DNA from 3 places in the Streptomyces sp. NPDC053513 genome. Region 1 is predicted to be linked to each of the others. Evidence: riboswitches for the same ligand, from Rfam matches in the RefSeq annotation. Region 1 holds a riboswitch; each other region holds the start of a gene.
What was found. A riboswitch is a leader RNA that binds a small molecule or an ion and turns the genes downstream of it on or off. The one in region 1 is predicted to bind thiamine pyrophosphate.

Region 1 (10,287 bases):
GCAGACGAAGATCAGCCGGGTCCGCTCGGTGATCGCCTCGGCCATCGCGTCGAGGTCGTGCACCTCGCCCTCGGTCAGCGGCACCTGCACGGAGGTGGCCCCGCTGATCTGCGTGATGATCGGGTACGCCTCGAAGGAGCGCCAGGCGTAGATCACCTCGTCGCCCGGGCCCGAGGTGGCCTGGAGCAGCGACTGCGCGACGCCGACCGAGCCGGTGCCGGTGGCCAGGTGGGAGACGGGCACGCCGAAGCGGTTCGCCAGCTCCTCCGTCAGGCCGGTGCAGGCCATGTCGGGGTAGCGGTTGAAGTTCGCGGCGGCGGCCAGCGTGCTCTCCATGACCCCCGGCAGCGGCGGGTAGGGGTTCTCGTTGGAGGACAGCTTGAAGGCCACGGGACCGCCCGCGGCGGCCGGCTTGCCCGGCTTGTAGGTGGGGACGCCGTCCAGCTCGGCGCGCAGCTTGGGGCTGCCGGTGCTCGTCCCGCTGGTCTCGCTCACAGTGTGGCCTCCTCGACCGTCCGTACCGCCAATACTCCTCACCTTAAGAGGATTCGCCGCTGCTGCGAATGGGCTGTGGACAACAGGAGGGACACGCTGTGGGCGAGGCCCCCCTCGCGCCCCCGGCAGAGAGGGGCGCGCGACAGGGTGGCGTGCGCCGGTGGCGGGCGCCGTGGCGCGCATCCCCCGTAGAGGTGAGTTGAGACCTCTTCGAGACCTCGCCCCCACGCCAGGCCTACACCGCTCGATGGGCATGGATCACACGTCAATGAACCTAACTACCTTTGATTTAGGGCATCTTGAGCTTCTTCGATCATGCAGAAACGTGCCTGTCAACGCCTGCATATGCGACCGTCCCGACCTCCCCTCATCGCCCTACTATCGGCTCGCCATGACAGCAGCAGGGAAGCACCAGGTGAGCCGGGCACAGACCCGGGGAAGCCGGCAGGGCCGGGCAGGCATCCGGGACGTGGCCGCCGCCGCCGGGGTCTCCATCACGACTGTCTCCGACGCGCTCAACGGCAAGGGCCGACTCCCGGACGCCACCCGCCGCCACGTCCGCGAGGTCGCCGACAGGCTGGGCTACCGCCCATCCGCGGCGGCCCGCACGCTCCGTACCGGCAAGTCGGGACTCATCGGCCTGACCGTGACCACGTACGGGGATGAACCTTTCACCTTCACCGAATTCGCGTACTTCGCGGAGATGGCCAGAGCAGCCACATCGGCGGCGCTCGCCCGGGGCTACGCCCTGGTCATCCTCCCCGCCACCTCCCGCCATGACGTCTGGTCGAACGTCGCCCTCGACGGCACCGTCGTCATCGACCCCTCCGACCACGACCCGGTCGTCACCGAACTGGTCCGCCAGGGCCTGCCCGTCGTCTCCGACGGACGCCCCGCCGGCACCCTTCCGGTCACCGCCTGGGTCGACAACGACCACGAAGCCGCCGTCCTCGACCTGCTCGACCACCTCGCCGACGCCGGCGCCCGCCGGATCGGCCTCCTCACCGGAACCACCACCGACACGTACACCCGTCTGTCCACCACCGCGTACCTCAACTGGTGCGAACGGGTGGGCCAGGACCCCGTCTACGAGGCCTACCCGGCGCACGACCCGTGCGCGGGCGCCGTCGCGGCCGACCGGCTGCTCGCCCGCCCGGACCGCCCCGACGCCGTGTACGGCCTCTTCGACCCCAACGGAACCGACCTCCTCGCGGCCGCCCGCCGCTACGGACTGCGCGTCCCGGACGACCTGCTGCTGGTCTGCTGCAGCGAGTCGACCGTCTACGCCACCACCGAACCGCCCATCACCACGCTCTCGCTCAAGCCGCGCCGGATCGGCACGGCCGTCGTCCAGCTCCTCATCGACGCCATCGAAGGGGTCGACACCGACGGTCCGATCGAGCAGGTGATACCGACCGAACTCATCGTCCGCACCTCCTCGCAGCGACGTCCGCCGCGCACCACGGTCAGCCCGCCACGCTCGCCGGCCAAGGACTGACCCCACGGGCGGCGGCGCCCGAACCCGCCGTCATTCGCACCGCCGTCCCCGCCCCTGCCCGTGGGCAGGGACGGCGAAACCGATCACCGCACCGGGCTCACCCCTGGACTGGACCTTCACAATTCGGGCGAAACAATCGGCTAACCCGGAGTGAACCCGGATTCACCACCCCTGGTGCGTCACACGGAAGGGCCCTCATTCCTATGATGGGCGGACGACACCGCGGACCACCCCGACCAGGCCGGTCCGCGATGTGCAGGGCATCGCGACGGTGGTGGAGGGGTCGATGACTCAGGGGGCCGGTCAGGAGCCCGTGGTGCGCACGGCGACATTGCGTGACTTCCGCGTACCGCCGTACGCCCGCGTGCCCGTGCAGGGCCACGCCGCCGAGCCGCCGTCCCCGGAGACGCCGCCGACGGCTCCGCCGGTCGAGCCCGCTCCGGTCGAGCGCCTCACTCCCCCCGCGTACCCGGCACCCGCCGAACACCTCCCGCCGGTCGCCCCCTCGCCGGTCGAGGCCGTCCCGATGCCGACCCCGCCGGCCGAGGCCCTCCCGGCCGAAGCCCCTCCGACCGAGGAGGCGCCCCCGGCCCCGCCGGCCGCACCGCAGGCCCCCGCACCGCAAGCCGCCGCACCGCTCCCGCCCACCGCGCCTCCGGCTCCGCCCGACGCGCCCGCACCGCCGCAGGCCGCGCCCGCCGCCATGCCCGCCGACCCGACCCTCCACCTGGGGCACCGGCTCGCCCCGGCGTACGCCGCCGCCCCGGCCGGCTCCTCCATCGTCTCCGTCGCCACCGGCCACCCGGGCAACGCCTTCCCCGGCGGCGAGCCGCCCGAGGGCTACACCCCGACCGAGCGCGACCTCCCCGTCATCAACCGCGGCGACACCGTCCAGGTCTCCGTCACCCCCGAGCCGGCCCCCGCCCCGGAGCCCGCGAACGGCGACGGACCCGGCCCCCTCTACGTCGTCGGCGACGTCCACGGCTACCTCGACGAACTCCTGGCCGCCCTGCGCGCCCAGGGCCTCATCGACGAGAACGGCGGCTGGGCCGCGGGCAACGCCCGGCTCTGGTTCCTCGGCGACTTCACCGACCGCGGCCCCGACGGCATCGGCGTCATCGACCTCGTCATGCGCCTCTCCGCCGAGGCCGCCGCCGCCGGCGGCTACTGCAAGGCCCTCATGGGCAACCACGAACTGCTGCTGATCGGCGCCAAACGCTTCGGCGACACCCCCGTCAACTCCGGCGCGGGCACCGCCACCTTCCAGGCCGCCTGGCTGCTCAACGGCGGCCAGAAGCACGACATGGACCGGCTCCAGGACGTCCACCTCCAGTGGATGTCCCGGCTCGACGCCGTGGTGCGCGAGGACGACCACCTCCTCGTGCACTCCGACACCACCGCGTACCTCGAATACGGCCAGACCATCGAGGACGTCAACGACACGGTCCACGAGATCCTCAACCGGAACGACGCCGACGAGGTCTGGGACCTCTTCCGGAAGTTCACCAAGCGCTTCGCGTTCCGCGACGACGGCGGCCCGCAGGCCGTCCAGGAGCTGCTCTCCACCTACGGCGGCCGCCGGATCGTGCACGGCCACAGCCCCATCCCGTACCTCCTCGGCCAGGTCGGCGCCGAGGACGGCGAGGACGGCGCGGGCCCGGTCGTCGACGGACCGCACGTGTACGCCGACGGTCTCGCGATCGCCATGGACGGTGGAGTGACCATGGCCGGAAAGCTACTGGTCGTCCAACTCCCCCTGAACGACTGACGCATAACGCTGCGCATCCGGGGAAGGCGATTTCCGGAAAGACCCTGTCAGGGCGCGGTGTCACCGCAATACCATCGGGTCATCCGTAGCAGGCTCTCCTCCGTTTCCGCCCGACCGACCGTTCCCCACGGCTGATCCGGGCCTACGGAGCATCGGGGGATGCACATGAACGTGGCTCCGCACCTGCTGACCGAGGACCGCGCCGAGTACGAGCGGGTCCTCGACGACGCACTGAGCACCGCCCACTCACGTCCGGATCTCGCCGGAGTCGGAACGAGGCTCACGGTCGCGCAGCTGCGCGCCATGACGATGAACGCGACAGCGCTCGTCACCACCGCCGCGGCCCTGGAGTACGACCACTTCGTGAAGGTCCGCGAGCAGAACCGGGCGGCCCTCGGGGCCCGGAGGCCCGAAGCGGAGCAGGGCACGGACACCGGCGCGGGTGCCGGCGTCGTCGCCGTCGTCACCGTGCTGCTGCCCGTCCTCGCGGGCACCGCCGCCGCGATATTCCTGCTGGTCGGCGGGGTCCTGCACGCCCTCGCGCCCACCGTGGTGTTCGGCGGGACCCTGCTGACGGCAGGCCTCGTCTTCGCCGCCCTCGCCGCCGTCGGCCTGCTCTCCGCGGGCATCGGCCTGCTCGTGACCGCCCTGCGCAACAGGCCGGCCGCGGCGGACGGAACCGCCACGGCCGACGACGAACTCTCCCTCGCCAGGGAGGCCTGGCGCCACGCCCTCCTGGAGCGCGGCATCCTCCCCTTCCTCCGCGACGCCCTCGCCGCGGCGACGCCACCGGACCCGACGGCGCCCTGAGGAACGACGGCCCGGGGACCACTCGGCCTGAGGGACGAGGCCCGGGGACCACTCGGCCTGAGGGACGAGGCCCGGGGACCACTCGGCCTGAGGGACGAGGCCCGGGGACCACTCGGCCTGAGGGACGACGGCGCGGGGACTACTCGGCCAGCGGCAGGTAGACGCGGTTGCCGCTCGCCGCGAACTCCTTCGACTTCTCCGCCATGCCGGCCTCGATCTCCTGCTGCGTGCCGCCGTGCTCGCGCCGGATGTCCTGGGAGATCTTCATCGAGCAGAACTTCGGACCGCACATCGAGCAGAAGTGCGCGGTCTTCGCGGGCTCCGCCGGCAGCGTCTCGTCGTGGAACTCCCGTGCGGTGTCCGGGTCGAGGGCCAGGTTGAACTGGTCCTCCCAGCGGAACTCGAACCGCGCGTCCGAGAGCGCGTCGTCCCACTCCTGCGCACCCGGGTGCCCCTTGGCGAGGTCCGCGGCGTGCGCCGCGATCTTGTACGTGATGACGCCCGTCTTCACGTCGTCCTTGTTCGGCAGGCCCAGGTGCTCCTTGGGCGTGACGTAGCAGAGCATCGCCGTGCCCCACCAGGCGATCATCGCGGCGCCGATGCCGGAGGTGATGTGGTCGTAGGCGGGCGCGACGTCCGTGGTCAGCGGGCCGAGCGTGTAGAACGGCGCCTCCTCGCAGATCTCCTGCTGGAGGTCGATGTTCTCCTTGATCTTGTGCATCGGGACGTGGCCCGGGCCCTCGATCATCGTCTGCACGTTGTGGCGCTTCGCGATCGTGTTCAGCTCGCCGAGCGTGCGCAGCTCCGCGAACTGCGCCTCGTCGTTGGCGTCCGCGATCGAGCCGGGGCGCAGGCCGTCGCCGAGCGAGTAGGTGACGTCGTACGCCGCCAGGATCTCGCAGAGCTCCTCGAAGTTCGTGTAGAGGAAGTTCTCCTTGTGGTGCGCCAGGCACCAGGCGGCCATGATCGAGCCGCCGCGCGAGACGATGCCGGTCTTGCGGCGCGCGGTGAGCGGCACGTACGGCAGGAGCACGCCGGCGTGCACCGTCATGTAGTCGACGCCCTGCTCGGCCTGCTCGATGACCGTGTCCTTGTAGATCTCCCAGGTCAGCTCCTCGGCCTTGCCGTCGACCTTCTCCAGGGCCTGGTAGAGCGGCACGGTGCCGATCGGCACGGGGGAGTTGCGCAGCACCCACTCGCGGGTGGTGTGGATGTTGCGGCCGGTGGACAGGTCCATGACCGTGTCGGCGCCCCACTTGGTCGCCCAGGTCATCTTCTCCACCTCCTCCTCGATGGAGGAGGTGACGGCGGAGTTGCCGATGTTGGCGTTGACCTTCACCAGGAACCGCTTGCCGATGATCATCGGCTCGATCTCCGGGTGGTTCACGTTCGCCGGCAGCACGGCGCGGCCCGCGGCGATCTCCTCCCGCACGACCTCGGGGGAGACGTTCTCGCGGATCGCGACGTACTCCATCTCCGGGGTGATCTCGCCCCGGCGGGCGTACGCGAGCTGGGTCACCGCCTGGCCGTCACGGCCGCGGCGCGGCAGGCGGGGACGGCCGGGGAAGACGGCGTCGAGGTTCTTCAGCCCACCGCCGCGCGGGGAGGTGTGCTTGATGCCGTCGTCCTCGGGGCGGACCGGACGGCCCGCGTACTCCTCGGTGTCACCGCGCGCGATGATCCAGTTCTCGCGCAGCGGGGGAAGGCCCCGCCGGACATCGGTGTCGATGGCGGGGTCGGTGTACGGGCCGGACGTGTCGTACAGCGTGACGTCCTTGCCGTTGGTGAGGTGCACCTGGCGGACGGGCACCCGGAGGTCGGGGCGTGAGCCCTGGACGTACCCCTTGTGCCAGCCCGGCGTGCGCTCCTGCCCGTCGGCCTGGTTCTGGTCGGAGGCAGGCGTGCGTGCATCCTGAATGGTCATGAGACCGATCTCCCTACGCCGGCATTACCCGGTAACAGGTTCGGCGGTCGGCGCAGCCTCTTCCCGTACGCGCGTACGGTGATCAGCGCCCTCTCAGCCCGGTGCTCCGAGCTCCCGCGTGTGCAAAGGTGCCACCACGCTAGCGTCCTCCCTGGCGTGCTGAACAGTGGGCCCCCGTCGTTCTTGCGATGATCGGCCGGTGACTTCCCCCCAGCAGCCCCTCCAGCCACACGGCCACGACCACCCCCATGCCCACGATTCCGGACACGGCCACGGACACGGCCACGGAAACGGAGCCGGAGGAGGGGGCGGCGGCGGGCACGGACACAGCCACAGCCACGGGCCCGCCGCCCCGGTCTCCCGGCATCTGCGGAAGGTCATCGCCGCGATCCTGATCCCCTTCGCCGCCGCCGTCGTCGTCGGGCTCGCGGTCCTGTGGCCGGGCGGCACCCCGGCGCACGAGCGCACCGGCGTCGGCTTCGACCGGCAGACCGAGCAGGGAGAGGTCGTCGCCGTCGAGCGCGTCGACTGCAAGGACGTGAACGCCGCCCAGGTCCCGCCGACCGGCGACACCTCGACCCCGGAGGGGCGCGAGGCCGTCAACGCCCAGCAGGGGCAGTGCGAGAAGGCGACGGTCGAGGTCACCAGCGGCCCGGACAAGGGACGCAGGTTCGTCGAGATCGTGCAGCCGGACGCGCCGCGCCAACTGCACCAGGGACAGGGCGTGGTGGTGGCGTACGCCCCTGACGCACCGCACGACCTGCAGTACTCGGTGACCGATGTGAACCGCAAGCTGCCGCTGGCACTGCTCGCCGGCATCTTCGCCGTCGCGGTCGTGGTCGTCGGCCGGATGCGGGGCGTCATGGCGCTCATCGCGCTCGCCGTGAGCTTCCTCGTACTGACGTACTTCATCCTGCCGGCGATCCTGGAGGGCTCGAACCCGCTGGTCGTGGCGGTGGTCGGGGCGAGCGCGATCATGCTGATCGCGCTCTACATGTGTCACGGGCTCTCGGCCCGCACCTCGGTCGCCGTGCTCGGCACGCTGGTCTCGCTGCTGCTGATCGGTCTGCTGGGCTCGCTCTTCATCGGCTGGGCCTCGCTCAGCGGCAACACCGACGACAACACCGGTCTGATCCACGGCCTGTACCCGCAGATCGACATGTCCGGCCTGCTGCTGGCGGGGGTCATCATCGGTTCGCTCGGTGTGCTCGACGACGTGACGGTCACCCAGACCTCGGCGGTCTGGGAGCTGCACCAGGCCGATCCGGGCATGGGGGCGCGCGGCCTGTACCGGGCGGGGATCCGGATCGGCCGCGACCACATCGCCTCGGTCGTGAACACGCTGGTGCTGGCGTACGCGGGCGCCGCCCTGCCGCTGCTGCTGCTCTTCTCCATCGCCCGGAGCAGCATGGGGACGGTGGCCAACAGCGAGCTGGTCGCCGAGGAGATCGTGCGGACCCTGATCGGGTCGATCGGTCTGGTGGCGTCCGTTCCGGTCACCACGGTGCTCGCGGCCCTGGTGGTCTCCGCCGACCGGCCGGCGTCCGGGGGCGGGAAGCCGGCGGCGGTACGGGGTGGGCGGCGCCGCCGCGCCAAGTGAGGCGGACGGGCCGGCTCGCGAAGAGGGTCGCCGGTTCAGAGGGACAGGCTCACGCTGGGGGTCGCCGGTTCAGACGGGCAGGCTCACGCGGGGGTTCGCCGGTTCAAGCAGGCAGGCTCACGCGGGGGTTCGCCGGTTCAAGCAGGCAGGCGGGCTCACGCAGGGCCGGCGTTCTCCTCGGCCAGGATCCGGCCCAGTGCCGCCTCCAGGTGGTCCTCGAAGTCGCCGAGCGTCCGTTCCTGGCCGAGCGGAACCAGCTTGTCCGTCCGGTCGAGGAAGGCGACCAGCGGCGGCGCACTGGCCCGGAACAGTGCGCGATCGCTGCCCACCTGGAGCCGGATGGACACGTCCGAGAGCCGCTCGGGCTCCGTCGGGGCGATGTGCACGTCGCCGTCCCCGCTCGGCCGGTTGATCCCGTCGAGCAGCAGCTCCCTTCCGAACGCCCAGGTCACGGGGGCGTCTCCGGGAAGGTGGAAGGTCATCCGCACCGCGTAGGGATCCCGGGTCTCGTACCGGAGTTCTACCGGGATCTTGAAGGAGAGCTCCTCGGAGACGAGGAAGCTCATCAGGACCTCGGCCTGAACCGACTCTCGCATCGTGCACCCCGCAGTAGACGAAGCAGTTGTGTGAACACAGCTGCTGAAAGCTGTGACCGAAACGGCCAGGAATGATCCCCCGTGGCCTCTTGACGCAATCGTGCTGTAAGCACTAGCAGATCACAAGGAGTGATTTTTCAGATACTGATAGAGAACGCAAGGGACCCGAAGAGCTTTCCGATCTCCGTGCGTAGTCGCTCGACTGCTGGGAGCAACCGTTCTTCCTGGTGGAGGGGAAGGGAAATCGCCATTGCGGCCGCCGTGGAGCCCGCCGTGATGGGGATCGCGGCACAGACCGTGCCCAGCGCATATTCCTGGCGTTCCACCAGGGGCTCCATTCGCCCCAAACCGCCCAAACGCTCCAAAAGGACGCGGCGATTACGCACCGTGTACGGAGTGATGGATTCCACCGGATGGCGGTCGAGGTGGTCTTGACGAGATTTCAGATCGAGTTGACTCAGCAGGCACTGCCCGATCGCATGGGCGTGCGCGGTCTCCCGGAAGTCGGCCCATTCCTCCACGGCGGGGGCGGAGGGGGTGTCGGCGACGGCGACCAGCTCGACCTCGCCCTCGCGGTAGAAGGCGAAGTAGATGGGCACACCGATCTCGTCCCGCCAACGGGCAAGGGAATCTTCGATCTTGATGCGACGATTCTGCACAGCTCCGCCGCCGGCCAGTCGGACGGCGGCGTCGCCCAGGACGAACACACCCTTGTCGCGGCGCAGATAGCCCTCGTGCGTCAGGGTGCGGAGCAGGTGGTACGTGGTGGGCAGCGGAAGGCCCGTCTCACGGGCGAGTTGTTTCGCGGGGGCGCCCTCCGCATGGGAGGCCACGGCCTCCAGGAGTCTCAGCGCCCGCTGCACCGATCCGATCAGGGTAGGCGCTGCCGTCTGCGTAGCCATGGCCAAAGGTCACCCCCAGGCGTGAGGACGGGTGCAGTGCACCCGCCCGCGGGGGCCGCCCCCGCGCGCCCGCCGGGCCTGGGAAACCGCTGGTCAGTATGGAGGTCTACGCCTGTAGTCCCCATCACGGCGGAGAGATTCCACTCTAGTGGCCGCCTCGGGGCCCACACCCGTTTCGGCCAGGGCGTTCCCCCGCGCGGGCTAACACCCTCCGCCGCCCCCAGCCCTATCAGTAGCTTGTGCTACCAGTCCTCGCGCGACCTGGCGGAGGAGCTGAACTTCCGCACGACGTAGACCAGTCCGGCGACGAGGGCCACGAAGAGCAGCACCTTGAAGAGCAGACCGACCACGAAGGTGAGGACGCTGGTGATCAGCCCGCCGAAGACGAGCAGGGCGAGAACGGGTATGGCGACCCACTTCACCCACCAGGGCATCCCCGCGAGAATCTCCCGTACGGCCATCGTCCCTACCTCGCTCTCGAAGAACCGCGCACTCCGCGCCGAACACCCTCAAGGCTAGGGGCGGGAGGAAGCCCGCGGGGGCCCCGCGGCCCCCGCTCTCCCCTGATCCGCCCCCTAGGGGCTCGGCCCCCGCTCCCGGAACGCCCTCAGGGTTCCGGCTCGGCGCGCACGTCGGGGCCGGCCTCCGGCTCCGGCTCAACCCGCGCGTCGGCTCCAGGCTCCGGCTCGGCCCG
Region 2 (10,287 bases), on a different contig from region 1:
TACCGGGCTGCCGCCTTCAGGGGGACAGACGGGTCCGCGGCGCGCTCGGGGTCGACGGGCACGGCGGCCTCGATCAGCTTGCGGCCCTGGGCCAGGTCGCGGGGGCGGCCGACCGCGAGGAGGGCCACCGGCACGCCGGCGCGCAGCCACAGCACGGACCAGGCCTCGTCGGCCGGGTCGCCGCGCCACAGCAGCTCGTCGGCGTCCGCGTGGTGTCCCGCGTACTGGACGAAGCGGCCGAACTGCTCGGACCAGAAGTACGGCACCGGGTCGTACGGCACGTCGGCGGTGCCGGTGATCGCCGCGGCGACCGCGCGGGGGCCCTGGAGCGCGTTGTCCCAGTGGTGGACGAGGAGCCGCTCGCCGTAGCGGGCGGAGGGGAAGGAGGCGCAGTCGCCGACGGCGTACACGTCGGGCAGGGAGGTGCGCAGCCGGTCGTCGGCGGTGACGGCGCCGCTCGGGTCGAGGGCGATGCCGGAGCCGGCGAGCCAGTCGGTGGCGGGGCGGGCGCCGATGCCGACGACGACGGCTTCGGCGGGCAGTTCGCGCCCGTCGGCGAGGACGACGCGGCCGGGCGCGCCGGGCTCGACGGTGTCCACGCGCGCGTGGGTGAGGAGTTCGGCGCCGTTCGCCCCGTACCACTCGGCCATGGGGGCGGCGACCTCGGCGGGCAGCGCTCCCGCGAGGGGGCGGTCGGCGGCCTCGACGACGGTGACGGCGCAGCCCGCCTCGCGCGCGGCGGTGGCGAACTCGGCGCCGATCCAGCCGGCGCCGACGACCACGACGGAGTGGCGGCGTTCCAGGACGGGTCCGAGGCGCACGGCGTCGTCGAGGGTGCGCAGCAGGTGGACGCCGGGGACGCCCTCGGTGCCGGGCAGGGTGAGGGGATGGGCGCCGGTGGCGACGACCAGGGTGTCGTACGCGACGGGTCCGGCCTCGGTGTCGATCTCGTGGTCGGCGGCGCGCAGTCCGGTGACGTCCAGGCCGAGCCGGAGTTCGATGCCGAGGTCCTCGAAGTCGATCTCGAAGGCGGAGTCCTCGGCCTTGCCGAGGAGGATCGCCTTGGAGAGCGGCGGCCGGTCGTAGGGCTGGTGGGGTTCGGCCCCGATGAGGGTCAGGGGGCCGGTGAAGCCCTGCTCGCGCAGGGCGACGGCGGTCTGGACGCCCGCCATTCCGGCGCCGACGATCACGACGTGCTGCTGGGCCTGCTTCTGCTCGCTCACCCGACCACCTTACGCATCTGACGAACCGTCAGGAAGGGAGGGGTCTGTGGCCCCCCGGAGACGCGGGCTAGTCTGGCGGGCGTAAAGCACTCGCGGGAGCCCGGACGCACCGGGCTGAGAGGGAGGCTGGGACGGCCTCCGACCGTACGAACCTGATCCGGGTCATGCCGGCGAAGGGAGGGGCTGGACGCCCATGCGTTCTTCCGATGTCCACGCGTCCGACATCCACGTGTCCGACGCCCACGTGACCGACGTCCTCGCGACCGACGTCCTCGTGGTCGGGGGCGGCATCATCGGCCTGGTCACGGCCTGGCGGGCCGCGCAGCGCGGACTGCGCACCGCCGTCGTCGACCCGGACCCGGGCGGCGGGGCCGCGCGGGTCGCGGCCGGCATGCTCGCCGCCGTCACCGAACTCCACTACGGCGAGGAGACCCTGCTCGGGCTCAACCTCGCCTCCGCCGCGCGCTACCCCGCGTTCGTCGCCGAACTGGAGGAGGCCGCCGGCCACGACGTCGGCTACCGCGCCTGCGGCACCCTCGCCGTCGCCCTCGACGCCGACGACCGCGCCCACATGCGCGAACTGCACGCCCTGCAGACCCGCTGCGGGCTCGTCTCCGAATGGCTCAGCGGCCGCGAGTGCCGCCGGCTCGAACCCATGCTGGCGCCCGGCGTCCGGGGCGGGCTGCGGGTCGACGGCGACCACCAGGTCGACCCGCGCCGGCTGGCCGCCGCGCTCCTGCGCGCCTGCGAACGGGCCGGAGTCCTCTTCCACCGGACCCTCGTGGAGCGGCTCACGGTCGTGCGGGACCGGGCCCGCGGCGCCGTGCTCGCCGACGGCCGGGAGCTGACGGCCGACCAGGTCGTCCTCGCCGCGGGCAGCCTCAGCGGGCGGCTCGCGGGCGTGCCCGAGGAGGTGCTGCCGCCGGTCCGCCCCGTCAAGGGCCAGGTCCTCCGGCTGCGGGTGCCGCCCGCGTACGCGCCCTTCCTCTCCCGCACCGTCCGCGCCGTCGTCCGCGGCAGCCACGTCTACCTGGTGCCCCGCGAGAACGGCGAGCTCGTCGTCGGCGCCACCAGCGAGGAGCTCGGCTGGGACACCACGGTGACGGCGGGCGGGGTGTACGAGCTGCTGCGCGACGCCCACGAGCTCGTCCCGGGCATCACCGAACTGCCGCTCACCGAGACGCGGGCCGGACTGCGCCCCGGCTCCCCCGACAACGCGCCGCTGCTCGGCCCCACCGACCTGCCCGGCCTGCACCTGGCCACCGGCCACTACCGCAACGGGGTGCTGCTCACCCCCGTCACCGGCGACGCCATGGCCGAGGCGCTCACCACCGGCACCCTCCCCGACGAGGCGCGCCCCTTCACCCCCCGACGTCTCTCCCCCGTACGACAGGAGCAGCCCGCATGAACGTGTCCGTGAACGGAGAGCCGCGCGAGCTCTCCGGCCCCCTCTCCCTGGACGCCCTCGTGGCGACCCTGACCACGGCCCCCTCGGGCGTCGCGGCGGCGCTCAACGAGACGGTCGTGCCGCGCGGCGAGTGGGCCACGACGCTGCTCGGCGACGGCGACCGGGTGGAAGTCCTCACGGCAGTGCAGGGAGGCTGACCCCGATGTCCGACGACGTCTTCACCCTCGGCGGCACGGAGTTCTCCTCCCGCCTCATCATGGGCACCGGCGGCGCCCCCAGCCTCGACGTCCTGGAACGCTCCCTCTCCGCCAGCGGTACGGAACTGACGACGGTCGCCATGCGGCGCCTGGACCCGACGGTCCAGGGCTCGGTCCTCTCCGTCCTGGAACGCCTCGGCATCCGGGTCCTGCCGAACACGGCGGGCTGCTACACGGCGGGCGAGGCCGTCCTCACCGCCCGGCTCGCCCGGGAGGCGCTCGGCACGAACTGGATCAAGCTGGAGGTGGTGGCGGACGAGCGGACCCTCCTCCCCGACGGGGAGGAGCTCCTCGCCGCGGCCGAGACCCTCGTCGACGACGGCTTCGTCGTCCTCCCCTACACCAACGACGACCCCGTCCTCGCCCGGAAGCTGGAGGACGTGGGCTGCGCGGCGATCATGCCGCTCGGCTCCCCCATCGGCTCCGGGCTCGGCATCCGCAACCCGCACAACTTCCAGCTGATCGTCGAACGGGCCGAGGTCCCGGTGATCCTCGACGCCGGCGCGGGAACGGCCTCGGACGTGGCGCTCGCGATGGAACTGGGGTGCGCGGCGGTGATGCTGGCGTCGGCGGTGACGCGGGCGCAGGAGCCGGTGCTGATGGCCGCGGCGATGCGGCACGCGGTCTCGGCGGGGCGGCTGGCCTTCCGGGCGGGCCGGATCCCCCGCCGCCACTTCGCCACGGCGTCCTCTCCTGCGGAGGGCCGCGCCGCCTTGGACCCGGAACGCCCCGCGTTCTGACACCGCCGCACCACCGCGGACGCCGCCCCGCTGCGACGGCGCCCCGGCCCACCCCGTTGTGGGCAGTCGTTCCGCTGGGGCGGAACGGGTGGGCACAACGGACCCGCGCCCTGCCGGCGCCAGAGGCTGTCGCGCCTGAACCCGCACCCCAGGTGCACCCGGCTCGTGGTGCGGGTTCAGGCGCGGGATGCGGAGGCGCCGCTGGAGGGCGCCGTCCCGTGTGCCCACCCGTCCCGCCCCAGCGGGACGATTGCCCACACGGGCGGGTGGGCGAGGGCACCGCCCCAGCGGGCGCGGCCCGCACGGGCAGGGGGCAACGCCCCGCAGGGCGCGGGCCCCACACGGGCAGGGGGAGCCGCCCCCGCAGGCGCGGGCCCACGTGGGCAGGGGTGGCGGAAGGGCACCGCCCCGGTGGGCGCGCCCGCGCGGGCGAGGGCGGGCCGTCCAGCCGGGCCCGGGCCCGCGCGGGGGGCGGCGGCCAGGGCCCGGGTGCGTCACAGGTGCGCTGCAGTCGGGGGCCGAAGGCGCAGCCCCCCACCCCCCGGCTCGTAGACTCGTCGCCGTGGACACGACCCTTCAGGACCCCCTCGTCGGGCGGCTGCTCGACGGCCGCTACCGCGTCGACGCGCGCATCGCCGTCGGCGGCATGGCCACCGTCTACCGGGCCGTCGACACCCGCCTCGACCGCGTCCTCGCCCTCAAGGTGATGCACCCGGCCCTCGCCGCCGACGCCGCCTTCGTCGAGCGGTTCATCCGCGAGGCGAAGTCCGTGGCCCGGCTCGCGCACCCGAACGTCGTCGGGGTCTTCGACCAGGGCGCCGAGGGCGCGTACGTCTACCTGGCGATGGAGTACGTCGCCGGCTGCACCCTCCGTGACGTCCTACGCGAGCGCGGCGCCCTCTCGCCCCGTGCCGCGCTCGACATCCTGGAGCCGGTGCTCGCCGCGCTGGGCGCCGCGCACCGGGCGGGTTTCGTACACCGGGACATGAAGCCGGAGAACGTCCTGATAGGGGACGACGGCCGGGTGAAGGTCGCCGACTTCGGTCTCGTGCGGGCCGTGGGCTCGGCGACGGCCACGACCGGCGCGGTCCTCGGCACGGTCTCGTACCTCGCGCCGGAGCAGATCGAGCACGGCACCGCCGACACCCGCGCCGACGTGTACGCCTGCGGTGTCGTCCTCTACGAGATGCTGACCGGCGGCAAGCCGCACTCCGGCGACACCCCGGCCCAGGTGCTCTACCAGCACCTGAACACCGACGTGCCCGCCCCCTCGGCCGCCGTCCCGGGGCTCGCCCCGGAGCTGGACGACCTGGTCGCGTCGGCCACGGCCCGCGACCCCGAGCTCCGCCCGCACGACGCGGTCGCCCTGCTCGCCCTGCTCCGCGAGGCCCGCGCCGGGCTCGGCGACGAGCAGCTGGACGCGGTGCCTCCGCTCGCGCGGTCCGAGGCCCGGGACACCGCCGAGGACCGGACGAGCGTGATCGCCCGTCCCGTACCCGCGGAGAGCGGCGTCCTGCACACCAACCGGCTGCCCGCCCCGGAGGCGCCCCCCGCCGCCCGCCGCCGGCCCCCGCGCGGTCCCCTTCTCGTCGTCGCCGCCGTCCTGCTCGCCCTCGGCCTGGGCGCCGGCGTCTGGTACATCGGCTCCGGCCAGTTCACCCGGGTCCCCGCCGTCCTCGGCCAGTCCGAGGCCGCCGCGACGAAGCGCCTCGCCGACGCCGGCCTGGAGGTCGGCACCACGAAGCGCGCCTTCAGCGACGTGTACGAGCGCGGCACGGTCATGGCCGTCGACCCGGCCCCCGGGGAGCGCGTCCGGGGCAACGGCACGGTCACCCTCACGCTCTCCCGCGGCCCGGAGGTCGTGAAGGTGCCCAACCTCAAGGGCAAGCCGCTCGCGGAGGCCAAGCGCCTCCTGGAGCAGGAGGGCCTGGCGCCCGGGGTGACCACCCAGGAGTTCAGCGACTCGGTCGCGCAGGGCTCCGTGATCGGTTCCGACCCCGAGCCCGGCACCGAGCGCAGCCCCGACTCGGCCGTCGCCCTGGTGGTCAGCAAGGGTTCCCCGGTCGACGTGCCCGACGTCAGCGGCGAGACCGTCGCCGACGCCACGGCCGCCCTCCAGGAGGAGGGGCTCACCGTCCGGGTCGCCCCGGAGCGGATCAACTCCCCCGAGGAGGCCGGCACCGTCGCGGCCCAGTCCCTCGCCGGGGGCAGCCGCGCCGCGGAGGGCGACGTCATCACCCTCACCGTCTCCAAGGGTCCGAAGCGGGTCGAGGTCCCGGACGTGACGGGGCAGTCGACCGCGGACGCGCGTGCGACCCTGGAGGACGCGGGCTTCGAGGTGGAGGTCAAGAAGTCCTTCCCCTACCTGGGCGACACGGTCGCGGGCCAGTCCGTGGAGGGCGGCGAGACCGCGCCCGAGGGCTCCACCATCACCATCACGATCAAGGGACTCTAGAAACCCATGCGCAACCCCGTCGGCGGCCACGTCCCCGTGGCCGGTGGCCTCGCCACGGTCGGCCTCGGCTACGCCCGTGAACTCGGCGCCGAGACCGTGCAGGTCTTCGTGGCCAATCCGCGCGGCTGGGCGACCCCGGTCGGCAACCCGGCCCAGGACGAGCGCTTCCGGGCCGAGTGCGAGGCCGAGTCGATCTCGGCGTGGGTGCACGCCCCGTACCTGATCAACTTCGGCTCCCACACCGAGGCCACGGTGGAGAAGTCGGTGGAGTCGCTGCGGCACTCGCTGCGCCGGGGCCGGGAGATCGGCGCCAAGGGCGTGGTGGTGCACACCGGCTCGGCGACCGGCGGCCGGCCGCGCGAGGTGGCCCTCGCCCAGGTGCGGGAGCGGATGCTGCCGCTCCTCGACGAGCTGACGCACGAGGACGATCCGGACCTGCTCCTGGAGTCGACGGCGGGCCAGGGCTTCTCGCTCTGCTCGCGGACCTGGGACTTCGGTCCGTACTTCGACGCGCTCGACCACCACCCGAAGCTGGGCGTCTGCCTCGACACCTGCCACATCTTCGCGGCCGGCCACGACCTGGCGGGCCCGCACGGGGCGGCACAGACGCTGGACCTGCTGGTGGGCACGGTCGGCGAGGGGCGGCTGAAGCTGATCCACGCCAACGACTCGAAGGACGTCGTGGGCGCGCACAAGGACCGGCACGCGAACATCGGGGCCGGCCACATCGGCGAGGAGGCCTTCGGGGAACTCCTGCGCCACCCGGCCACCGAGAACGTGCCGCTGGTCATCGAGACCCCGGGCGGCAAGGAGGGCCACGTCGCCGACGTCGAGCTCCTGAAGAAGCTCCGCGAGCGGCGAGGTTGATCGTCTCCTCTTGAGGAATACCCTAGGGGGGTATACGGTTCCTGACGATGGCAGGAACCGTACACGAGGTTGGGGGCACCTCTCATGGAACACGAAGCACACGCACATCACGGGCACGAAGGCCATGAAGGTCACGAGGGCCACCACGGTCACCAGGGCCATGGAGGTCACGAGGGCCACGCCGGTCACGCCGAGCACGGCAACCACGCCCACCACTCCGACCACGCCGGCCACCACACCCCCGGCGGCACCGTCTCCTGGTCCATGGCCGCCCAGGCCACCCTGCACTGCCTCACCGGCTGCGCCATCGGCGAGATCCTCGGCATGATCATCGGCACCGCGTTCGGCTGGGGCAACCTGCCGACCATGGTCCTCGCGATCGTCCTGGCCTTCTTCTTCGGCTACGCGCTCACCCTGCGCGGCATCCTGAAGGCCGGCGTCGACTTCGGGACGGCCTTCAAGGTCGCCCTCGCCGCCGACACCCTCTCCATCGCCGTCATGGAGATCATCGACAACGGCGTCATCGCCCTCTGGCCCGGCGCCATGGACGCGCACCTCGACGAGCCGCTCTTCTGGATCGTGCTCGCGATCTCGCTCGGCGTCGCCTTCGTGCTGACCACGCCGGTCAACAAGTGGATGATCGGCCGCGGCAAGGGCCACGCGGTGGTCCACCAGTACCACCACTGACCGCACCACCCGCCACGGACGGTCCGGAGCCGCTACAGCTCCGGGCCGTCTCCCGGTTCCTCCTGGTACGAGTAGCGCTGCTCCGTCCACGGGTCGCCGAGGTTGTGGTAGCCGCGCTCCTCCCAGAAGCCCCGGCGGTCGGCCGCCATGTACTCCACGCCCCGGACCCACTTGGGCCCCTTCCAGGCGTACAGGTGCGGGACGACGAGCCGCAGCGGGAAGCCGTGCTCGGCGGTGAGCAGCTCCCCGTCCTTGTGGGTGGCGAAGATCGTGCCGTCCGCGGCGAAGTCGGCGAGCCGCATGTTGGCGCTGTATCCGTACTCGGCCCAGACCATCACGTGCGTCACGTGGGGCGCGGGCGGAGCGAGCTCCAGGACCGTGCGGGCGGGGACACCGCCCCATTCGGCCCCGAGCATGCTGAACTTCGTGACGCAGTGCAGATCGGCCACGACCGTGGAGAACGGGAGGGCCGAGAACTCCTCGTGGTTCCAGCACCGCTTGTCGCCGTCGGCGGTCGCCCCGAAGACGCGGAACTCCCAGCGGTCCGGCTTGAACTTGGGTACGGGTCCGTAGTGGGTGACCGGCCAGCCGCGCTGCAGCCGCTGCCCCGGGGGCAGATCCGGCGGAGAGTCCGGCGAACGATCCGGCTGACCCGCTTCCCGGTGTACTCCGCTCTCCGGCTGACCCATGTCATCCATGGTGACAGACCGCGAGGGGTGGTCATGACCAGGCGACCATCCGGGCGGCGCGATTCGGGCAACTACGACTAAGCCTGCACTTACTGGACGCCCCCCATTCGGGGTGCGAGGATGCCGCCATACCGGCTGGTGACGGCATGGACACGTACCGTGGAAGGATCCTGAAGCGATGCAGGGCGACCCCGAGGTCCTCGAGTTCCTCAACGAGCAGCTGACCGGCGAGCTGACGGCCATCAACCAGTACTGGCTGCACTACCGCATCCAGGACAACAAGGGGTGGACGAAGCTCGCCAAGTACACCCGCGAAGAGTCCATCGACGAGATGAAGCACGCGGACAAGCTGACCGAGCGCATCCTGATGCTCGACGGCCTGCCCAACTACCAGCGGCTCTTCCACGTGCGGGTCGGCCAGACGATCACCGAGATGTTCCAGGCGGACCGCCAGGTCGAGGTGGAGGCGATCGACCGCCTCAGGCGCGGGATCGAGGTCATGCGCGCCAAGGGGGACGTCACGTCCGCCAACCTCTTCGAGGAGATCCTGGCCGACGAGGAGCACCACATCGACTACCTGGACACGCAGCTGGAGCTGATCGAGTCCCTGGGTGAGGCGCTGTACGTCTCGACGCTGATCGAGCAGCCCAGCTAGGGCCGCTCTAGGCGGCTTCCGACAGTTCGGTCACTTCCGCCGTCAGGGCGGGCACGCCCTGGTCCAGGAGCCCGCGTCGGGGGCAGCTGCCGCGTCCGAGGATGGCCTGGATACGACGGACGCAGGAACCGCAGTCCGTGCCGGCCTTGCAGGCCGAGGCTATCTGGCGGGGCGTGCACGCGCCCGCGTCCGCATGCTCCTTGACCTGCTTCTCCGTGACACCGAAGCATGAGCAGACGTACACGCGGTTCACCTCCCGCCGAGATCGTTAAGGCTAACCTAACCTTACCTGGCGACCCGGAACCCCAAAAGACCCGCATACGGAGATGGGGCCCGGATCACATGATCCGGGCCCCATCTCCGTAGGAACCTACTTACTGATCGCGGTACATCTCCGCCACCAGGAACGCCAGGTCGAGCGACTGGCTGCGGTTGAGCCGCGGGTCGCAGGCCGTCTCGTAGCGCTGGTGCAGGTCGTCGACGAAGATCTCGTCGCCGCCGCCCACGCACTCGGTGACGTCGTCACCGGTGAGCTCGACGTGGATGCCGCCCGGGTGGGTGCCCAGCGCCTTGTGGACCTCGAAGAAGCCCTTGACCTCGTCGAGCACGTCGTCGAAGCGGCGGGTCTTGTGGCCGGAGGCGGCCTCGAAGGTGTTGCCGTGCATCGGGTCGGTGACCCAGGCGACGACCGCACCGGAGGCGGTGACCTTCTCGACCAGCTCGGGGAGCTTGTCGCGGACCTTGTCGGCGCCCATGCGGACGATGAAGGTCAGCCGGCCCGGCTCGCGGTCCGGGTCGAGACGGTCGATGTACGTGAGCGCCTCGTCCACCGTGGTGGTCGGGCCGAGCTTGATGCCGATCGGGTTGGCGATCTGCGAGCAGAACTCGATGTGCGCGTGGTCCAGCTGGCGGGTGCGCTCACCGATCCAGACCATGTGGCCGGAGGTGTCGTACAGCTTGCCGGTGCGCGAGTCCGTACGGGTCAGGGCGCCCTCGTAGTCGAGCAGCAGCGCCTCGTGGGAGGCGTAGAACTCGACGGCCTTGAACTCGGCCGGGTCGGTGCCACAGGCCTTCATGAAGTTCAGGGCGTTGTCGATCTCGCGGGCGAGCGCCTCGTAGCGCTGGCCCGAGGGGGACGACTTCACGAAGTCCTGGTTCCAGGCGTGGACCTGGCGCAGGTCGGCGTAGCCACCGGTGGTGAAGGCGCGGACCAGGTTGAGCGTGGAGGCGGAGGCGTTGTACATCCGCTTCAGGCGCTCGGGGTCCGGGACGCGGGCCTTCTCGTTGAAGTCGAAGCCGTTGACGG
Region 3 (10,287 bases), on a different contig from region 1:
CGGCGCGGCGATGGTCGTCGCCGGCTACGTCCGGGGCCCCGAGGGCGCCTGGGTGGCGATGGCCCTGACGGCGCTGGCGGTGCTCGTCTGGCGGATGACGGAGCCGCCCGAGGGGTATCTGAAGGACGTCACGGCGGGGGTCTTCGCCGCGTTCTACGTGCCGTTCCTGGCGACCTTCGTGGCGCTGCTGCTGACCGCGGACGACGGGCCGCAGCGGGTGCTGACCTTCCTGATCCTGACGGTGGTCAGCGACACCGGGGCGTACGCGATCGGCTGGCGCTTCGGCAAGCACAAGCTGGCCCCGCGGATCAGCCCCGGCAAGACCCGGGAGGGCCTGGTCGGCGCGGTGACGTTCGCGATGGCGGCGGGCGCGCTGTGCATGGAGTTCATGATCGACGAGGGTGCCTGGTGGCAGGGTCTGGTCCTCGGCCTGGCGGTGGCGGCGAGCGCGACGCTCGGCGACCTCGGCGAGTCCATGATCAAGCGGGACCTGGGCATCAAGGACATGGGCACGCTGCTGCCGGGCCACGGCGGCATCATGGACCGGCTGGACTCGCTGCTGCCGACGGCGCCGGTGGTGTGGCTGCTGCTGGCGTTGTTCGTCGGTACGGGCTGAGCAGGGGTTTCGTACGGAGGGGCTCGTTGTCCACAGGGCGGCGGGCCCTTCCTCTTATCTCTGCGACACTGGTATCACCATGCCGAAGCCCGGAGAACTCACTTTCGTCGCCCCCCGCGGAGCCAAGAAGCCGCCGCGGCACCTGGCCGACCTCTCGCCCGCCGAGCGGAAGGAGGCCGTCGCCGCGATCGGCGAGAAGCCCTTCCGCGCCAAGCAGCTGTCCACGCACTACTTCGCGCGATACGCGCACGACCCCGCCGAGTGGACCGACATCCCGGCCGCCTCGCGGGAGAAGCTGGCCGGGGAGCTGCTGCCCGACCTGATGTCCGTGGTGCGGCACATCTCGTGCGACGACGACACCACCCGCAAGACGCTGTGGCGGCTGCACGACGGCACGCTCGTGGAGTCGGTGCTCATGCGCTACCCGGACCGGGTGACCATGTGCATCTCCTCGCAGGCCGGCTGCGGCATGAACTGTCCGTTCTGCGCGACCGGGCAGGCGGGGCTCGACCGGAACCTGTCGACCGCCGAGATCGTGCACCAGATCGTGGACGGGATGCGGGCCCTGCGGGACGGGGAGGTGCCCGGGGGACCGGCGCGGCTGTCCAACATCGTGTTCATGGGCATGGGTGAGCCGCTCGCCAACTACAAGCGGGTCGTCGGCGCCATCCGGCGGCTCACCGACCCCGAGCCGGACGGGCTGGGGCTCTCGCAGCGCGGCATCACCGTCTCCACCGTCGGTCTCGTGCCCGCGATGCTGCGCTTCGCCGACGAGGGCTTCAAGTGCCGGCTCGCGGTGTCGCTGCACGCGCCCGACGACGAGCTGCGGGACACGCTGGTACCGGTGAACACGCGCTGGAAGGTCCGGGAGGTCCTCGACGCGGCCTGGGAGTACGCGGAGAAGTCGGGGCGCCGGATCTCCATCGAGTACGCCCTCATCCGGGACATCAACGACCAGGCCTGGCGTGGCGACCTGCTGGGCCGGCTGCTCAAGGGCAAGCGGGTGCACGTCAACCTGATCCCGCTGAACCCGACGCCCGGGTCCAAGTGGACGGCGTCCCGTCCCGAGGACGAGAAGGCCTTCGTGGAGGCGATCGCCCGCCACGGCGTGCCGGTGACCGTGCGGGACACCCGCGGTCAGGAGATCGACGGCGCCTGTGGACAGCTCGCGGCCGCCGAGCGCTGACCTTGTAGTCTGAGCTCGAACACATCTGCATATTCCGACAGGGGAGCGCCACAGCGCTGAGAGTGCGGTAACCGTAGACCGCAGACCCTCTGAACCTCGCCCAGGTCATTCTGGGTAGGGAGTTCGGTCGTAACTCGAGCTGTTGCGCCCTGCCCGCGTCCCCCGGACGCGGGCGGGGCCGCGTCTCTTCCTGGTCACACCCAGGAGGAATCTCAGTGAGCATCAAGAAGGCCGCTGCCGTCGCGATCGTCGTGGCGCTCGGCGTCACCGGTCTGGCCGCGTGCGGCGGCGAGGACACCCCGGCGGCGGGCAGGAGCGGCACGCCCGCGCCCAAGACCGTCACCCTCGTGAGCCACGACTCGTTCAACGCCTCCAAGGAGGTGCTGGCGGACTTCACCAAGCGGACCGGCTTCACCGTCAAGGTGCTGAAGAGCGGCGACGCCGGTGAGGCCGTCAACAAGGAGATCCTGACGAAGGGCTCCCCGCAGGGCGACGTCTTCTTCGGCGTCGACAACACGCTGCTGTCCCGCGCCCTCGACAACGGGATCTTCGTCCCGTACGAGGCGAAGGGACTGGACCGCGTCCCGGCCGCGTACCAGCTCGACAAGGAGCACCGGGTCACCCCGATCGACTCCGGCGACATCTGCGTCAACTACGACAAGAAGTACTTCGCGGACAAGAAGCTGGCGCCGCCGGTCACCTTCGACGACCTCGCGAAGCCGGCGTACAAGGACCTGCTGGTGGTGGAGAACCCCGAGCGATCCTCCCCGGGTCTCGGTTTCCTCCTCGGCACGGCCGCGAAGTACGGCGACGACGGCTGGCAGGACTACTGGAAGAAGCTCAGGGCGAACGGCGTGAAGACCGTCGACAGCTGGGAGCTCGCCTACAACCAGGAGTTCTCCGGTTCGGCCGGAGGCAAGCAGGCCAAGGGCGACCGGCCGCTGGTCGTGTCGTACGCCTCCAGCCCGCCGGTCGAGGTGCTGTACGGCGAGCCGCAGCCGAAGGTGGCGCCCACCGGCGTCTCCACGGGCACCTGCTTCCGGCAGACCGAGTTCGCGGGCCTGCTGAACGGCGCGAAGAACCCCGAGGGCGGCAAGGCGCTGATCGACTTCCTGATCTCCAAGGAGTTCCAGGAGGACATGCCGCTGCAGATGTTCGTCAACCCGGTGGCGAAGGACGCGGCCCTGCCGGAGCTGTTCACCAAGCACGGCGTGGTGATCGAGAAGCCGGAGACCATGGCGCCCGAGAAGATCGCAGAGAAGCGTGACCCGTGGATCCAGCAGTGGTCGTCGCTCGTCCTGAAGTGACCCGCGACCTCCGGGGGAGCGCGACGCGGCTGGGGCTGATGGCCCTGCCCGTCGCGTTCTTCGGGGTCTTCTTCGCCTGGCCCGTCGTGTCCATCGTGGACCGGGGGCTCCGCCCGGACGGCGCCTGGCGGTTCGGCCGGATCGGCGAGACGCTGACCCGGCCGGACATCCTCGACGTGCTCGGCTTCACCGTCTGGCAGGCGCTCGCCTCCACCGGCCTCACCCTGCTGGTGGCGCTGCCCGGGGCGTACGTCTTCGCCCGCTTCGACTTCCCCGGCAAGAGCGTGCTGCGGGCCGTCGTCACGGTGCCGTTCGTGCTGCCGACCGTCCTCGTCGGCACGGCGTTCCTGGCGCTCGTCGGCCGGGGCGGGCTCACCGACGAGCTGTGGGGGGTGCGGCTCGACACCAGCGTGTGGGCGATCCTCCTCGCGCACGTCTTCTTCAACTACGCGGTCGTCGTCCGGACCGTCGGCGGTCTCTGGTCGCAGCTCGACCCGCGCCAGGAGGAGGCCGCCCGGGTCCTCGGCGCCTCGCGCTGGACGGCCTGGCGGACGGTGACGCTGCCCGCGCTCGTGCCGGCGGTGGCGGCGGCGGCCCTGATGGTCTTCCTCTTCACCTTCACCTCCTTCGGCGTCGTGCAGATCCTCGGCGGGGAGGCGTACTCCACGCTGGAGTCCGAGATCTACCGGCAGACCGCCCGGCTGCTCGACCTGCCGACGGCGGCCGTGCTCACGCTCGTCCAGTTCGTGGCGGTCGGCGCGATCCTGGGCGTGCACGCCCGGACGGTACGGCGGCGGGAGACCGCCCTGCGGCTCGTGGCGCCGGAGCGGACCGCGCGGCGGCCGCGCGGCGCAGGGCAGTGGGTGCTGCTCGTGGGTGTGCTGCTCTCCGTGGGGCTGCTGATCCTGCTGCCGCTCGGTGTGCTCGTGGAGCGTTCCTTCGCCGGGCCGCACGGGTACGGGCTCGGCTACTACCGGGCGCTCGGCTCGCTCGACGAGTCCGGGACCTTCCTCGTGCCGCCGTTGGAGGCGATCGGTAACTCGCTGCGGTACGCGGTGGCCGCCACCGCCATCGCGGTGCTGGTCGGCGGGCTCGCGGCGGCGGCCCTGACCCGGCGTGCGGGGCGGCTCGTGCGGGGCTTCGACGCGCTGCTGATGCTGCCGCTCGGGGTGTCCGCCGTCACCGTCGGCTTCGGCTTCCTCATCACCCTCGACGAACCGCCGCTGGACCTGCGGGCCAGCTGGATCCTCGTGCCGCTCGCCCAGGCCCTGGTCGGCGTGCCCTTCGTCGTACGGACGATGCTGCCGGTCCTGCGGGCGGTGGACGAGCGGCTGCGGGAGGCGGCGGCCGTGCTCGGCGCCTCGCCGTGGCGGGCCTGGCGGGAGGTGGACCTGCCGATGGTGCGGCGGGCGCTGCTCGTCGCGGCCGGGTTCGCGTTCGCGGTGTCGCTCGGCGAGTTCGGGGCGACCGTGTTCATCGCCCGGCCCGACAGCCCGACGCTGCCGGTGGCGGTGGCCCGGCTGCTCGGCCGGCCCGGTGAGCTCAACTACGGCCAGGCGATGGCCCTCTCGACGATTCTGATGGTGGTGTGCGCGGTGTCCCTGCTGCTGCTCGAACGGCTCCGCACCGACCGGACCTCCGGGGAGTTCTGATGCTGTCGATCGAGGAAGCGACCGTACGGTTCGGGGAGCGGGCCGTGCTCGACGCCGTGGACCTGGACGTCGCCGAGCACGAGATCGTGTGCGTGCTCGGCCCGAGCGGCAGCGGCAAGTCCACGCTGCTGCGGGCCGTCGCCGGGCTCCAGTCGCTCGACGGCGGCCGGGTGCTGCTCGGCGGCGCCGATCAGGCCGGGGTGCCGGTGCACCGGCGGGGCGTCGGCCTGATGTTCCAGGACCACCAGCTCTTCCCGCAGCGGGACGTCGGCGGCAACGTCGCCTTCGGCCTCCGCATGCGGGGCGCCGGGAAGGCCGAACGGGCGGAGCGCGTGCGGGAGCTGCTCGACCTCGTCGGCCTCCCCGGCGCCGAGCGGCGGTCCGTCGCCGCGCTGTCCGGCGGCGAGCAGCAGCGGGTGGCGCTCGCCCGCGCGCTCGCGCCCCGCCCCCGGCTCCTGATGCTCGACGAACCGCTCGGCCAGCTCGACCGGGGCCTGCGGGAGCGGCTCGTCGTGGAGCTGCGGCAGCTCTTCGGGCGGCTCGGGACGACGGTCCTCGCCGTCACCCACGACCAGGGCGAGGCCTTCGCGCTCGCCGACCGGCTCGTGGTCATGCGGGACGGGCGGATTGCCCAGTCGGGCCCGCCGGCCGAGGTGTGGCGGCGGCCCGCGTCGGAGTTCGTGGCACGGTTCCTGGGCTTCGACAACGTGGTGGCGGCGCGGGTGACGGGTGCCGTCGCGCAGACGGTGTGGGGGAAGGTCCCGGTCCCGGACGGCTCGCCGGAGGGCGAGCGGCGGCTCCTCGTCCGCCCGGGCGGGGTGCGGCTCGTGGAGGACGGGCCCGGCTGGACGGTGGAGTCCCGGACCTTCCGGGGCAGCCAGGTCGTCGTACGGCTCCGCCCGGTCGAGGGGCCCGCCCTGGAGGCCGAGGTTCCGCTCCGGGAGGCGCCGGAGGAGGGGGCCGCGGTGGGCGTGGAGTTCCGGGTGGAGGACGTGGTGGTGCTGGGGGACGGGGTTCCGTAGCGCGGGGCGATGAGTTTCCCCGGTCGGGGGAGTCTCCTGTGCGTGCGGCGTCCCACCGTCGTCGCACTGTCGACCACGCGGGAGGAACAGCCATGGGCCAGTTGCTCAGGGTGCAGAACTTCATGGTCTCGTCCGACGGATTCGGTACGGGGGAGGGCCAGAGCCTTGAACGGCCTTTCGGGCACGCGGATCCCGCGGCCATGTTCTCGTGGGCGGGGGCCACGGCGAGCTGGCCGAACCGCACCGACCCCGGGGGCAGCCGGGGCCTCGACGACTATCTGACGCGGGACTTCCACCGGAACATCGGGGCCGAGATCATGGGCCGCAACAAGTTCGGGCCCCAGCGCGGGCCCTGGGAGAACGAGGAGTGGAAGGGCTGGTGGGGCGACGAGCCGCCCTTCCACACGCCGGTGTTCGTGCTGACCCACCACCCGCGTCCGTCGTTCACGCTCTCCGACACCACGTTCCACTTCGTCGACGCGGACCCGGCGACGGCGCTCGCGCGGGCGAAGGAGGCGGCCCAGGGGAAGGACGTCCGCCTCGGTGGCGGGGCCACCACCATCCGGGAGTTCCTCGACGCGGACCTCGTCGACACCCTGCACGTCGCGGTGTCGCCGGTGAAGCTCGGGGCGGGGGTGAAGCTCTGGGACTCGCCCGAGGAGCTGCTCGACCGCTTCCACTGTGATGTCGTGCCCAGCCCGAGCGGGAAGGTCACGCACCACCTGTACTGGCGGAAGTGACACCCCACCGGACCGTCGCCCTTGCCCGTGCGGGGCCCGCGTCCACCGGACCGGCGCCCCCGCCCGTGCGCGCCCGCGCCCTGTGGGGCGGCTCTCCCGCCCACCCCCCCCGTGTGGGCAATCGTCCCGCTGGGGCGGGACGGGTGGGCACACGGGACGGCGCCCTCCAGCGGCGCCTCCGCGTCCCGCGCCTGGACCCGCACCACCAGCGAGCTGTGCACGGGGTGCGGGTCCAGGCACAGCAGCCTCGGGCGCCGGCAGGGCGCGGGTCCGTTGTGCCCACCCGTTCCGCCCCAGCGGAACGATTGCCCACAACGGGGTGGGCGCCCGCGACGGGGGCGCGGGGGTGGGCACCGCACCGGTGGGACGACTGCCCGCAACGGGGGGCGTCGCCCGGTGGGTGTGGGGGCGTGAGGAGTGGTGGGGGACGGTTACTTGCCGAGGCGTTCCAGGGCCTCCGGGGCCTCGTCGATCGAGTCGACCAGAGCGATCCGGGCCGCCATCGGGCGGTCTGCGGCGAGGGCCTCCAGGAGGGGCCAGGCGGGGAGGCGGGTGGTCCAGTGGGCGCGGTTCACCAGGACCATCGGGGTCGGGGCGCCCCGGGACCCGTAGTAGTTCGGGGTCGCGTTGTCGAAGATCTCCTGGACCGTGCCCGCCGAGCCCGGCAGGAAGACGATGCCCGCCGTCGAGCGGGCCAGGAGGCCGTCCTCACGGGTGGCGTTGGCGAAGTACTTGGCGATGTGGCCGGCGAAGGGGTTCGGCGGCTCGTGGCCGTAGAACCAGGTGGGGATGCCGACCGAGTCCCCGCCGCCCGGCCACCGGGCCCGGACCGCGAAGGCCGCGCGGGCCCAGTCCGTCACCGACGGGGTGAAGGACGGGGCCCGGGCGAGCAGGTCGAGCGCCGAGGCGAAGGCCGCGTCGTCGAAGGGGGCGAGGTACGCGCCGAGGTTCGCGGCCTCCATCGCGCCCGGTCCGCCGCCGGTCGCCACGGTCAGCCCGGCGCGGGCCAGGGTCCTGCCGAGCCGGGCCGCGCCCGCGTACGCCTCCGTGCCCCGGCCCATCGCGTGTCCGCCCATGACGCCGACGACCCCGGCCCCGTCGAGGAGTTCGTCGAGGGCGTCGGAGACGGCGTCGTCGTGCAGGGAGCGGAGCATGGAGGAGAGGATGTCGCCGTCGGCCCTGGTCCGGCCGAACCAGGCGTACGCGAGGAAGTCGGGCGTCGCCTCGTACCCGGTCTCGGCGATCCCCTCGAAGAGTTCCTCGGGCGTGTAGAGCCGTGCCCGGTAGGGGTCGAAGGGCAGCTCGGGGACGGGCGGGAAGACGAGGGCCCCGTCGGCGCGGACCTTGGCGGCGGCCTCCGGCTCCATGGGGCAGCCGAGGAAGACGGCGTCGGCGGTGACGGCGGCGAGCAGGGCGAAGGTCCGGTCGGTGAGGTCGACGGACTGGATCCGCAGGCCGGCGAGCGAGCCGGACCGGGCGAGCGCCGCGTCGAACTCGGCCAGGGTGTGGACCTCGTGTCCGTGCCCGCGCGGTCCGGGGGGCGGGCGGTGTGCCGGGGGGAGCGTCGCCATGGGCCCACGATAGGGGCCGCCGCGGCGGGCGGCCCCTCGCGCGGGCGGTTCAGCCCGTCAGCGGCAGCGCCGCCAGTTCCGCGACCGCCCAGGTCAGGGGGAGGAAGACGGCGAGCAGGGCGGCGGCGCGCAGCAGGGCCGCCGTGCGGAGGACGGTGGGCGGGGCGCCGATGCGCAGGAGCGCCTCGGTGGTGTGGGCGCGGCCCTGCCGGGACTCCAGCGCGGCGGTCAGGAGGGTGGCGGTGGTGCAGGCCAGGATCAGGGCCGCGCCGAGGCCGGTGAGCGGGCCGAAGGCCTCGGGGTCCCCGTCCGACGCGTACAGTCGCGACGCCGCGAGGAGGCCCGAGAGCACCGCGCTGACCACCCCGAGCGGCCGGCCGATGCGGCGGGACTCGTCCATCAGGACGCGGCCGGCGAGCAGCCGGGTGGCGCCCGGCCGGACGGCCTGGAGGAGCCGGCCGCAGCCGTGTGCGAGGCCCGGCCCGGCCAGGGCGAGGCCCACGGCGGTGAGGACCCAGCCGGCGAGGACGCCCGCCGGGTTGCCGTCGAAGTCGCCCGGCAGCGGGAGGCCGTTCCCGGAGCCGCTCCGGCTCGCGTACGTCTCGGTCGCGAGGCCGACCGCGACCAGGGCGACCCCCCAGGGCAGGCCGGACGGCATCGTCTTCTCGACGCCCTCCGGCGCGGCGGGCGCGGTGCGGGGGCGCAGCGCCAGGCCGGCGGCCGTGGCGGCGGCGACCGGCAGGACGGCGAGCAGGGTGAGGGCGGCCGCGAGGGGGACCGGCTGGTCGGCGGCGAGGAGCCCGGCGGCCGCCCCGTCGAAGGGCAGGCCGGTGATGTCGCCGCGCAGGTGCAGGTAGAACAGGAGCGCGACCGTGGAGCCGAGGGTGCAGGCGACGGCCGTCGAGGCGGCGGCGATCGCGGTGAGCCGGGCGGGGCCGAGTCCGACGGCGGAGAGCCCGGGGCGCGGCCGGGTGCTGGGGTCGGTACGGGCGACGGCGACGGCGAACTGGACGGTGGCGGCGAGCGGCAGGGCGCACCAGAGCAGCCGCAGCACCGAGGCCGAGGACTGCTCGGGGTGCCCGACGGCGTATCCGAGGGTGCAGAGCAGGAGGAAGCCCACCCCCGCGGCCGCGGCGGCGACGAGGAGCCGGCGCGTCAGGACGAGGGGGTGGGTCCCGCGGGCTAGACGGAGAGCGAGCACGCGGCGACGCCCTCCGCCCCTGACGCCGGGGGTACGGCGGCGACTCTCCGCCCGTCGAGGAGGGTGACGGTGCGGTCGGCGAGTGCCGCGACCTCGCCGTCGTGGGTGGCGAGGAGCACGGTGATGTCGTGCGAGCGGGCCGCGGCCGTGAGGGTGCGCAGGACCTGCGCGCCGTCGGCCCGGTGCAGGGTGGCGGTCGGTTCGTCGGCGAAGAGGACCGACGGGGTGGTGACCAGGGCGCGGGCGATCGCGATGCGCTGGCGCTGGGACTGGGTGAGGGCGTGCGGCCGTTTGCGGGCGCAGCCGCCGATGTCGAGGCGTTCCAGCCATTCCAGGGCGGCGGTCTTCGCGGCCCGGTGGGAGGTGCCGCGGAGCAGCAGCGGCAGGGCGGTGTTCTCCCAGCCGGTGAGTTCGGGGACGAGGCCGGGTTCGGGGTCGATCCAGCCGAAGCGGTCGCGCCGGAGCCGTTCGCGCTGGGCGGGGCCCAGGGTGTGCACGGGGGCGCTGTTGAACCAGACCTCGCCCTGCTGGGCGACGAGCTGGCCGGAGAGGCAGCGCAGGAGGGTGGTCTTGCCGCTGCCGCGGGGGCCGACGACGGCGAGGATCTCGCCTTCGCGGACGCCGAGGGAGACGCCGCTGAGCGCGTCCGAACCGCCCAGGGCGCAGTGCAGGGAACGCGCCCAGAGCACGTCGTTGTCCGGTGGGGCCATCGCGTACACCTCGATGTCGGATCCGATACTCGCTCAGGGCCTGTCTCACGGATCAGGCCCTACCCCCGTCCGGGGGAACGAAGGGACGGGCCTGTCGGTCACTCGGCACCGTAAGGATCCATATCCGGTTGTACGGACAGCACACGGCCCGGGCCGCCGCCATCCACTCGGATGGCGGCACGCCCGGGCCGTGGGGGTCACGCCGTGAGGGCGGCGTGATGCTCTGGGGGACCGCCGTGGTTCGGTCCTCGCAGCTCCGTGTTTACAGCTTGGTCCACGCCT

Region 2: linked by a shared signal. The riboswitch ahead of thiO (glycine oxidase ThiO) and the one ahead of thiC (phosphomethylpyrimidine synthase ThiC) in region 1 are both predicted to bind thiamine pyrophosphate.
Region 3: linked by a shared signal. The riboswitch ahead of ACIGW4_RS21145 (thiamine ABC transporter substrate binding subunit) and the one ahead of thiC (phosphomethylpyrimidine synthase ThiC) in region 1 are both predicted to bind thiamine pyrophosphate.

Annotation. Positions count from the first base shown of each region.
Region 1 covers NZ_JBITXP010000002.1:185,731-196,017, forward strand. The annotation lists gene hisC (histidinol-phosphate transaminase) at 1-495, opposite strand, end outside; gene ACIGW4_RS04065 (LacI family DNA-binding transcriptional regulator) at 887-1,993, shown strand; gene ACIGW4_RS04070 (metallophosphoesterase) at 2,280-3,761, shown strand; gene ACIGW4_RS04075 (hypothetical protein) at 3,921-4,571, shown strand; gene thiC (phosphomethylpyrimidine synthase ThiC) at 4,711-6,495, opposite strand; TPP riboswitch at 6,489-6,623, opposite strand; gene ACIGW4_RS04085 (YibE/F family protein) at 6,695-8,095, shown strand; gene ACIGW4_RS04090 (SsgA family sporulation/cell division regulator) at 8,251-8,691, opposite strand; gene ACIGW4_RS04095 (helix-turn-helix domain-containing protein) at 8,829-9,593, opposite strand; gene ACIGW4_RS04100 (DUF5326 family protein) at 9,836-10,054, opposite strand.
Region 2 covers NZ_JBITXP010000024.1:48,295-58,581, forward strand. The annotation lists gene ACIGW4_RS30320 (NAD(P)/FAD-dependent oxidoreductase) at 1-1,172, opposite strand, end outside; TPP riboswitch at 1,306-1,419, shown strand; gene thiO (glycine oxidase ThiO) at 1,417-2,631, shown strand; gene thiS (sulfur carrier protein ThiS) at 2,628-2,828, shown strand; gene ACIGW4_RS30335 (thiazole synthase) at 2,834-3,628, shown strand; gene pknB (Stk1 family PASTA domain-containing Ser/Thr kinase) at 4,191-6,083, shown strand; gene ACIGW4_RS30345 (deoxyribonuclease IV) at 6,090-6,950, shown strand; gene ACIGW4_RS30350 (DUF4396 domain-containing protein) at 7,035-7,637, shown strand; gene ACIGW4_RS30355 (sulfite oxidase-like oxidoreductase) at 7,670-8,326, opposite strand; gene bfr (bacterioferritin) at 8,505-8,981, shown strand; gene ACIGW4_RS30365 (bacterioferritin-associated ferredoxin) at 8,989-9,234, opposite strand; gene ACIGW4_RS30370 (class II 3-deoxy-7-phosphoheptulonate synthase) at 9,356-10,287, opposite strand, start outside.
Region 3 covers NZ_JBITXP010000011.1:164,556-174,842, forward strand. The annotation lists gene ACIGW4_RS21135 (phosphatidate cytidylyltransferase) at 1-616, shown strand, start outside; gene rlmN (23S rRNA (adenine(2503)-C(2))-methyltransferase RlmN) at 696-1,802, shown strand; TPP riboswitch at 1,832-1,941, shown strand; gene ACIGW4_RS21145 (thiamine ABC transporter substrate binding subunit) at 2,018-3,109, shown strand; gene ACIGW4_RS21150 (ABC transporter permease) at 3,148-4,761, shown strand; gene ACIGW4_RS21155 (ABC transporter ATP-binding protein) at 4,761-5,783, shown strand; gene ACIGW4_RS21160 (dihydrofolate reductase family protein) at 5,876-6,523, shown strand; gene ACIGW4_RS21165 (LOG family protein) at 6,955-8,094, opposite strand; gene ACIGW4_RS21170 (hypothetical protein) at 8,144-9,295, opposite strand; gene ACIGW4_RS21175 (ABC transporter ATP-binding protein) at 9,277-10,005, opposite strand; gene ACIGW4_RS21180 (aspartate aminotransferase family protein) at 10,268-10,287, opposite strand, start outside.